Gemmata palustris: one gene and its partner. The protein of the gene in region 1 interacts with the protein of each later gene in a pairwise test. Links are inferred from orthologs where the notes say so. Each region holds a gene or a part of one and is shown in the gene's direction. Other genes may lie near its edges.

The links. The genes of interacting proteins can lie anywhere in the genome.
Region 2: the proteins of rpe (region 1) and eno interact in binary tests that used the Escherichia coli proteins (3 or more experiments, as listed by UniProt). The link is inferred for Gemmata palustris from one-to-one orthologs.

What each region holds. Positions count from the first base shown.
Region 1 is NZ_JAGKQQ010000001.1:8,269,376-8,273,889, forward strand. Bases 844-3,627 are described here. They hold rpe (ribulose-phosphate 3-epimerase), read left to right. Parts: upstream 844-1,788; coding sequence 1,789-2,466; downstream 2,467-3,627. Other genes in these bases: J8F10_RS34345 (OB-fold protein), read left to right, coding at 844-1,302; J8F10_RS34350 (Mpo1-like protein), read right to left, coding at 1,325-1,663; J8F10_RS34360 (BBP7 family outer membrane beta-barrel protein), read right to left, coding at 2,572-3,627. Also shown: J8F10_RS34340 (TIGR02996 domain-containing protein), read right to left, coding at 1-285; more of J8F10_RS34345, read left to right, coding at 439-843; more of J8F10_RS34360, read right to left, coding at 3,628-3,801; J8F10_RS34365 (DUF1571 domain-containing protein), read left to right, coding at 4,278-4,514. UniProt on the Escherichia coli protein: Catalyzes the reversible epimerization of D-ribulose 5-phosphate to D-xylulose 5-phosphate.
Region 2 is NZ_JAGKQQ010000001.1:2,684,882-2,689,472, reverse strand. Bases 923-3,783 are described here. They hold eno (phosphopyruvate hydratase), read left to right. Parts: upstream 923-1,632; coding sequence 1,633-2,934; downstream 2,935-3,783. Other genes in these bases: J8F10_RS10950 (formylmethanofuran dehydrogenase subunit C), read left to right, coding at 3,751-3,783; J8F10_RS10955 (hypothetical protein), read left to right, coding at 3,025-3,612; J8F10_RS10965 (deoxyribonuclease IV), read left to right, coding at 923-1,110. In the rest of the region: J8F10_RS10970 (serine/threonine-protein kinase), read left to right, coding at 1-60; more of J8F10_RS10965, read left to right, coding at 235-922; more of J8F10_RS10950, read left to right, coding at 3,784-4,560; J8F10_RS10945 (class I SAM-dependent methyltransferase), read left to right, coding at 4,582-4,591. UniProt on the Escherichia coli protein: Catalyzes the reversible conversion of 2-phosphoglycerate (2-PG) into phosphoenolpyruvate (PEP). It is essential for the degradation of carbohydrates via glycolysis.

The sequences.
Region 1 (4,514 bases):
AATGCCCTGGAAACTTCGGAGCGTGGGTTTCTGGTATGCCACTAGAGCGAAGCCAAGCGATCTCAGCGGCTCCGACCACTTTTCGCCATGCGCGGCAAGTAGTACGCTTTCGCGTTCCTTCAAGACAGTGTCCGTACTCCCACGGGCCACCGCAATCTGCGTGCGGATGAACTCCGCCTGCGCTTCGTCGCCGTGCTCTTGAAGCCAGTCGGCGAACACGAGGCGCGGGGTATCATCATCGGGGTTGTCGCAGATCGCGCGCAACAAGGCTTCGCGTTCGTTCATTAACGCCTCTCCGGAACGGCACTTGGGAACAAAGTAGCCGATTTCAGCGGCGCAAGTAAATTTCCCGCCGGTCCGAGCGAATACGATTGCGTATGGGCCGTAGAAACGGCTACATTTTCAACGGACACCCTACACCCGACGGCGGGTCCGATCATGGTAGACGACTACAACCGAGACGACCGCCGGCGCGGGGGCAGCGACGAACGGTACGACCGTGCCCGGCGCTTCGAGCGAGCGCGCCGGCGCTACGACGAGGAGTATCGCACCCCGCGCAAGGAGACGAGTACCCTCGGCGTCATCGCGTTCGTTATGGGCCTCTTGGCGCTTGTTATCAGCCTGATTCCGTGCTTCGGCGCGTTCGCGATTTTCGCGGGCGGAATCCCACTGGTGCTCGCGCTCGCGTCCGTTCTGATCGCCCGGGGCTCCAATCAGAAGATGGGCTTCCCCGTTGCGGCCACAGCTGTGAGTGGAAGCGCGGTCGCGTTCTCGTTGATGTGGCTCGCGGTCATTGGGTCCATGATGGACAACAGAGCCGCCAAGCGGCCCGCCCCTCCGCTCCCCGTGCCGCCTCCCCCCCAAGTGCGAGTGAACCCGCCCCTCAAGAAGCCGGACGAGAACAAGCTCGACGACGAGAAGTTCCAGAAGCAACTGCTCGAAGACCTCGCGAAGGATCGCATCAAGGAACGGATTCGCAACGGCCCGGGCGAGCCGGTGACGGCCGGAACGCTTGAAACGGATTACCTCACGAACGTGGTCGCGGCGGAATCGCGGTACAAGGACAAGGTGCTCGAAGTCACCGGTAAAGTGGTGCGCGTGATCCGCGAGGACGGCAAATTGCAGTACCTCCTCGAACTCGACACGGGCGAACCGACCAAGACGGTGAACTGCGAATTCAACGAGCAAACGAAGCACCCGCTCACTTCGATCAAGCGCGGCCAGGAGGTGAAGGTACGCGGGCAGTGCGTCGGGCGCGTCGATGCCTTCGTGACGCTCAAAGATTGCGTTCTGGCGAAGTGATCGGGCCAGAGCGGACAACTCGCTATTCTCTTACCGCGGGTGCTGGAAGCGCCCGCGGTTTGTGTTGTGGGGCGATCGCCACCACGGGTAACCCGAGCAGGCGCTTCACCGGAATGAATTCGCCCACGTCGTTCCCTTCAATGCGGTGACCGATCCACTGGAGCAGGTAGCCCGCCACAATCGCCCCCGCCCCCCAATACCACTCCGCCACAAACAGCAGCGGCAGGCCCGCGAACGCGAGCGGGATGCCGAGCATGTGAATCCAGTAGTTCGCCGGGGTCTGGTGCCGGTCCAGCCAGTTGCGCCGGGCGCGGCCCGCCAGCGCCAGCATCTTGCGCGCGATCGGAAAACGGTAACTCATGCGATCAGTTTCAAGTTCCCGGTTCCAAGTTTCAAGTTGTTCCGCGCCGCGACTTGGCGAACCCGCCCGGAACCGACAGACTGACTGGGACGCGGACACCCGGAACTTTCGGAACTGGAACTCCCATGATCGCACCCTCAATTCTGGCCGCCGACTTCTCCAGGCTCGGCGAACTCGTGCGCGAGGTCACAAAGGCCGGGGCCGACCGTATTCACGTCGACGTGATGGACGGGCACTTCGTCCCCAATCTGAGCATGGGTTCGGTCGTCGTGAAGGGACTGCGCCCGGTCACCACGATCCCGCTCGAAGTTCACCTGATGGTCGAAGACCCGGGCCGGTTCCTCGACGGGTTCGTCAAGGAGGGCGCGGACACGCTCATCGTTCACCTGGAAGTGCTCGCGGACCCGCGGCCGATGCTCGAACATATCAAGAAGGCGCTCGGGAAGAAGGTGGGGCTGGCGTTCAACCCGGACATGCCCGTTGAGCGCATCGAGCCGTACCTGCGCGACATCGATCTCGCGCTCTGCATGACCGTGTTCCCCGGCTTCGGCGGTCAGGCGTTCATCCCCGATAGCCTCGAACGGCTGAAGAAGCTCCGCGCGCTCGTGAACGAACACAACCCGGCGTGCGAGATCGAGGTGGACGGCGGAATCGACGCGCGGACGATCGGCGCCGCCGCCGCCGCGGGCGCGAACGTGTTCGTTGCGGGCACCGCGGTGTTCGGCGCCCCTCCCGGACCGGCTGCCGCCTTGCAGAACCTCGCGAAGTTGGCGGGCAGTCGTTCGGGCGAACGGCCGGTGTGAGCCGGCCGGTGAGAACTTTGCTCGTGAGTTGGTTGATGAGAACTGGCGTTTGGCAACACCCGGGAGTTTCCACCGGCCGGCTCACACCGGCCGTTCGCCCGGAACTCAGTGCCGCCACTCGATACCGAAGTTGACCGACTGCACCCAGAAGTCGGTGAGCGCGATTTTGCTGTTGGCGGGGTTGAGTGCGTCACCCAGGCGCCCGGCGCGGCTGAGGTACTGGAACGAGTAGCCCGCGAAGACCCGCGTGCGCTCGCTCACTTGTCGACCGATTGACAGGTTCAGGACCGGCATCACCGCGAACTCGCTCTTCTCGGCCGTGTTGAGCGCTCGCAGTTGTGTGAACTGCGAACCCGTTCGGCCCTCCGCGCCAATGAACAGCCCGCTCGTGGTCACTTCCGGCGTCACCACCCCGAACGCGACCTTCGCGGACCCGGCCGCGTACCAGCCGTTCTTGCGGACCTCGCCCGCGAGACCGATCTGCCCGCCGTGAAACGGGTTCGAGACCGATGCGCGGTTGCGCTTGTAATCGTTGTCCCCGTCCGGCACTTCGCCGAGGTACAACTCGTCTTGCAGGTACGCGAACCGGTACCCCACGAGGGCATCCAGGCGGGCACTATCGGTGCAGAGCAACTTGCGCCGGTAGTTCACGTCCACCGTGGTGAAAAACGTCGAGAGCGTGGACGGGAACGTGCCCACGATCCGTGCTCCGAACGGGTCCGGGAACGCGATCACTTGCGGCGTACCGCGCCCCGGCCCCTCCGGGAACAGCACCAGCATACCCGGTGCAGCGGTGCCGAACGTGTTGTCCGCGTTGCGAACGAAGAAGCTCGCTTCCGCACCGTTGGTGTGCGACTCATCGAACCAGCGCCCGAAAACGAGCCCCAGCGCGGCCTCGAACTGTCCGGCCGAGCGCCCCGCGACCGGCAGCACCGGCCCTGGGGCCGAGTTGCCCAGCCCGTCCGACAAGCGCAGCCGAACACTCGCCGGCGCCCGGTTCGTTGGCACCCAGGAGAGTTCAAACGACGGGGTGATCCACCACCGGCCGGCCGGTCCGCATTCTTCCGGGCGCCTAGCCCGCTCGGGCGCTTTTTCTGGCAGGTAGAGGTAGCCCGGGTCGTAATCGACGGCCGGCCCGGTTCCCGGTCGGGGTACTTCGGTGAGTGGTGCGCCCGGCGGCGGCGGGGGCAACAGGGGCGGAAGTTCGCGCGTGTCAGCGGGAGGCGTAGAGGTTGCGGGGAGCGCCGGTGGCGGAAGTGGTGGTTGAGGCTGTGCGCTCGCCGGGCTGAAGCCGAGGAATATCACACCGACCGCAGCCAACCAACGGCTTCGCATCCGATCCCCTCATCGTTGCTTCGCGCGAGCCCGCCCCCAGCCAACGAATTGCAGACGTGGAACGCGAGCGCTTTTGGTTGTGCCCTCTCCCCTTGCGGGAGAGGGGCGCCGCGCTTCGCGGCGGGGTGAGGGGTTGCTTCCACACTCGGGACGTTACCCCTCACCCGGTTCGCAAAGCCTCACCACCCCTCCCGCAAGGGGAGAGGGCACAACCCAAGCACCGGCTCGCGGCCCGACGCTATCCACGTTTGCAATTCGTTGACAACACGCGGCGCGAAATAGTCTCAGCGCCGCACAAGTTCAACTGGAGTTTCCCCGCACCCCGGTCGAACACAGGAGATACACAATTCGCCGTCACTTCCGTAACCGGGGCACTTCAGATGGGTTACGCTCTCAGGCGCGCCGCACGCGCGTTGTTCCCGTTCTTCGGGCCGCGTAAACTGTCGGGGAACGTGCCCACCGCAGGAGGAAGGAAGATGACTCGCCGTCTCATCGTCGCGATCGTTCTGCTCGCGTTCTTAATCGGTGCGGGATTCGTGGGCTACGACCGGTACTTCAGCGCTCCCCCTTCGGCGGTGGCGCCGATTCACGTCGACAACGGGGACAAGCTCCCGACTCAGCCGGAGTTCGACGAACTCGCCAAGACCGATCCGGTGAAGCTGCTCTCCACCTGTCTCACGCGCTACGAGCGCGAAGTACGGGGGTTGCACTGC
Region 2 (4,591 bases), 5.6 Mb from region 1 along the record:
CACGATGAGGTCGTGGTCACCGGCCGGTACCGGCTCGAGTTCGATTCGACTAACGGATAGCGGGGATGTGGAACCGCATCCTCGCACCTCTCTCGTCATTCGGATCGTTACAACCGCTCCATATTGCACTTCGGGTCCGGCCAAAATTTGTAGCAATCCTCTCCGTAACTGACACTGCAAATCTCCGCACGGTCCGGCACAATATCTCCCCTTTACTTCAGGGAGGACGAACCCGTGCCGCTTTTTGGCGCTCACCTTTCGATCAGCCGCGGATTGCACAACGCGATTTCGGCGGCGTCCGCGCTCGGGTGCGATACCGTCCAAATCTTCACCAAAAATGCCAGCCAGTGGACCGCGGCGCCGCTCACCCCGGAAGCCGTCACTCAATTCCGCCAGTCGGCCGGCGCGTCGCGCCTCAAGCACCTGACTGCCCACGATTCGTACCTCATTAACCTCGCGTCACCGGACGACGGAATTTACGCGAAGTCGGTCGAAGCGTTTGTGGACGAAATGGACCGCGCGGAGGCGCTCGGACTTGAGTACCTCGTCACGCACCCCGGCGCGCATACCGGTAGCGGCGAAGAAGCAGGCCTGGAGCGCGTGATTGCGGGCTACGAGGAGGTCCATGCTCGCTGTGCCGGTTTTAAGGTGCGCGTGCTGATCGAAACGACGGCGGGGCAGGGGACCGCACTCGGGCACCGGTTCGAGCACCTCGCCGCGATCCTCCAGCGCGCGACGTGTGCCGACCGCATGGGCGTGTGTTTCGACACCTGCCACGTGTTCGCCGCGGGCTACTCGCTCGTGTCGGCTTCAGACTATCAGGCCACGTTCCAACAATTCGACGAACTCGTCGGCCTCGGGCACCTGAAGCTGTTTCACGTCAACGACAGCGCGAAGGCGCTGGGTAGCCGCGTGGACCGGCACGCGGGCATCGGATCAGGTGAGATCGGGCCGGATGCGTTTCGCCGACTCGTTACCGATCCGCGGTTCCTGGACCGCCCCATGATTCTCGAAACACCGAAGAAAAACGAAGACGGCGCCGAGATGGACGCGGTGAATATCGGGCTGCTCCGGCGCTTCGCCACCGAAGGTGTCGCCCGCGCCGGGTGATTGCGGGGCGGATTCTCAAGAACCGTGTCAAGACCAGTTTCTCGCGGGCCGATGAATGGTGTGCAGAGGTCGTCGGCCCCACAACCTGGTGCAGACGACTGATGCGAGGGCTCACACGCCGCCCGGTCCCCAGCCCGGCGGTGTGCGATCCGGTTGGCGGGAATGGCTTCGGCGGGTTGCGATCCGGCAGCCCCCTGTTGTTGTGAATCCGCCCGCGGAAACCGTGTCCGGTGGATCGGGTGCTCGGCCCCCGACGACCTCGGTCCCGGACCTTCCCGCCACCGACCGGTCGGCTCCGGCGCACTGATTCTCACCAGGACGACCCCCCGTAGGCACGACGCCCGCGGTCCCAGTCGTCCGACGTACTTGCTCCCGCCGGGGCCGACCGACCGTCCTCCCCTCCGCACCTCACTTGACCAAAGCCCATCCCGTCGTATCCCATCTCCGCGACGCCGCGCTCTCGCTCGAACCGCGGCTCAACGGTGTCGGAACGAAATACCAAACACGAAACACGACTCCCCAATGAGCACCATTCGCGCTCTCAAGGCCCGCGAGATTCTGGACAGTCGCGGGAACCCGACCGTCGAGGTCGAAGTTCACCTCACGTGCGGCACGTTCGGGCGCGCGGCGGTCCCGAGCGGGGCCAGCACCGGCGCGCACGAAGCGGTCGAACTGCGCGACGGCGACAAGAAGCGCTACCTCGGCAAGGGCACGCTCTCCGCGGTGCGCAACGTGATCGACACCATCGCCCCGGCCGTCACCGGGATGAAGGTTTACGACCAGTCCGCGCTCGACCGCAAGATGCTCGAACTCGACGGCACCCCGAACAAGGCCAAGCTCGGCGCGAACGCCATTCTCGGCGTCTCGATGGCCGCCGCCCACGCCGCCGCGAACGCACTCGGCCAGCCACTGTACCGCTACGTCGGGGGAACGAGCGCGTGCGTGCTGCCCGTGCCGCTGATGAACATCCTCAACGGCGGCAAGCACGCCGACAGCACCGTGGACTTCCAGGAGTTCATGATCGTGCCCGTTGGCGCGAAGAGCTTCCGCGAGGGGCTCCGCATGGGCGCGGAGGTGTTCCACAGCCTGAAGAAAGTGCTCCACGACAAGGGGCTGAACACCGCGGTCGGCGACGAGGGCGGGTTCGCCCCGAACATCCCGTCCGCCGACGACGCGCTCGCGACCATCTCCACCGCGATCGAGAAGGCGGGCTACAAGGTCGGCGAGCAGATCGCGTTCGCGCTGGACGCGGCCTGCACGGAACTCTTCGAGGAAGCGAAGCACCAACACAAGAAGGAAGGGTACTGCTTCTTCAAGAGCGACCCGAAGAAGGTCATTTCGTCCGACGAGATGATCGATCTGTGGGCCGGGTTGTGCGCGAAGTACCCGATCATCTCGATCGAGGACGGCCTCTCGGAAGACGACTGGGCCGGCTGGAAGAAGCTGACCACGAAGCTCGGTGCGAAGGTGCAACTCGTCGGCGACGACCTGTTCGTCACGAACACCGAGCGGCTGAAGCGCGGGATCGCGGAGGGCTGCGGGAACAGCATTCTGGTGAAGGTCAACCAGATCGGCACGCTGACGGAAACGCTCGACGCGGTGGAAACGGCGAAGCGCAACAAGTTCACCGCGATCATGAGCCACCGCAGCGGCGAAACCGAGGACGTGACCATCGCGGACCTCGCGGTCGCGACGAACTGCGGGCAGATCAAGACCGGGTCGGCGAGCCGCACCGACCGCATCGCGAAATACAACCAACTCCTCCGCATCGAGGAACAGCTCGGCTCGGCCGCCGTCTATGGGTGGGAACTGCGCCGGTCGTAAGTCGCGGGGCGCGAGTCGTAAAGTCGCCCCGCGGCCCTCTCGGTCTCCGACTTTACGACTCGCGCCCTTATGACCTTTGTCGGTGAGATCATGCCCTCAATTCTCAGTGACCCCCCGCCCGTTCTGTACCTCATCCTCGCGGTCGTACTCGCTGTGACGGGCGCGATCGCGGCCAAGCGGCAGGACCGCAAATCCGCGATACCGTTTGGGATCGCGGTGCTTCTCCTGCTACTCGTGTTCCTGATTGACAGGCTGTACGACAGCCCGCGCGAAGAGGCGGTGCACCGGCTCACGGAAATGGGTGCGGCCGCGAACGCGAAGAACCCGGACGCATTCGTCAAGCAGGTCGCGGACAAAGTGAGTGTGCAGACGGATGCGAATCAGACGAAAGTCGCCACGCGGGACGAACTCAAGAAGTCCGGATTTTGGGAGCTGCTCCGGCAGTTCCGTGTAACGGTGTCCGTATCGGGCTTCTCCCGTGATGACGTGAAAGTGATAGACGATAATACGATCGAACTCGGGTTCATCGCCAAGGCCGAGGCCGATGGGAAAACGATTCCCGTTTACATGCGGGCGACGTTCGGTAAACAGCCCGATGGCTCGTTTAAGTTGACCGCACTCAAGGCGTTCGAGTTTATCGATCGCACCAAAGTGTTCTCGATCCCCAACTTCCCGTAACGGACCGCGAATCGGCCACGGATGAACACAGGGAACGCGGATTCATGCAAAGAGCAGAGAAGGTCCGATTCTGATCCGCGTATCTGCGTTCATCAGCGGCGAGGTTCGTCTGTCCCACCAAGTTGTGCGGAACTCTCCATGTTCAAACTCACCCTCCGCGCACCTTCGGCGATCCCGCTCGAACTCGAGGGCATCACCCCGGAACGGGTCGCAGGGCTTTCACCGCTCGATGTGGCAAATCTCCCGGTTCAGCACGGCAACCGTTCGGAACGACTCGGCGAGTTCTTCGAGGTCACCCCGGACCGGGACCGACTGGCGGATCTGCACTTCGCGGGCGATACGCGGAACGTGAAGCACATCGGCGCCGGTATGAAGAGCGGAAGCGTATTCGCAGAAGGCCCGGTCGGGCTGCACGCGGGCGCGCAAATGAGCGGGGGTTCGTTGGTTCTTGATGATGGGGCCGCTGACTGGCTCGGCGCGGAGATGCGAGGAGGCACAATCGAAGTCCGTGGCGCTGCGGGCGATCAAGTGGGGGCTGCGTACCGCGGTTCGCGCCGCGGAATGACTGGCGGAACCATCTTTGTTCGCGGTTCTGCCGGTGACGAACTCGGGTTACTCATGCGCCGCGGGATGATCGTCGTCGAGGGTACGTGCGGCGAGTTCGCGGGTGCATCGATGATTGCCGGTACCATCGTGCTACTCGGGGATGTTGGCGAGCGCTGCGGCGCCGGTATGAAACGCGGCACCATTCTCACCGCACGCCAACTGTTCTTGCCGCCGTCGTTCCGTTTCTCGTGCGATTACAAGCCGTCTTTCCTTCCGCTGTACCTCAACCACCTCCGAAGCATGGGAGCGAACTTCTCGCCCGTGTTCGGTGTCGAAACGGTGCGCTGCTTCCGGGGCGATCTCCTTGCTGGTGGAAACGGTGAGGTGCTTATCGGAGGGTAGCGAGGGTTCGGAGGGCGCACAATGACGGACG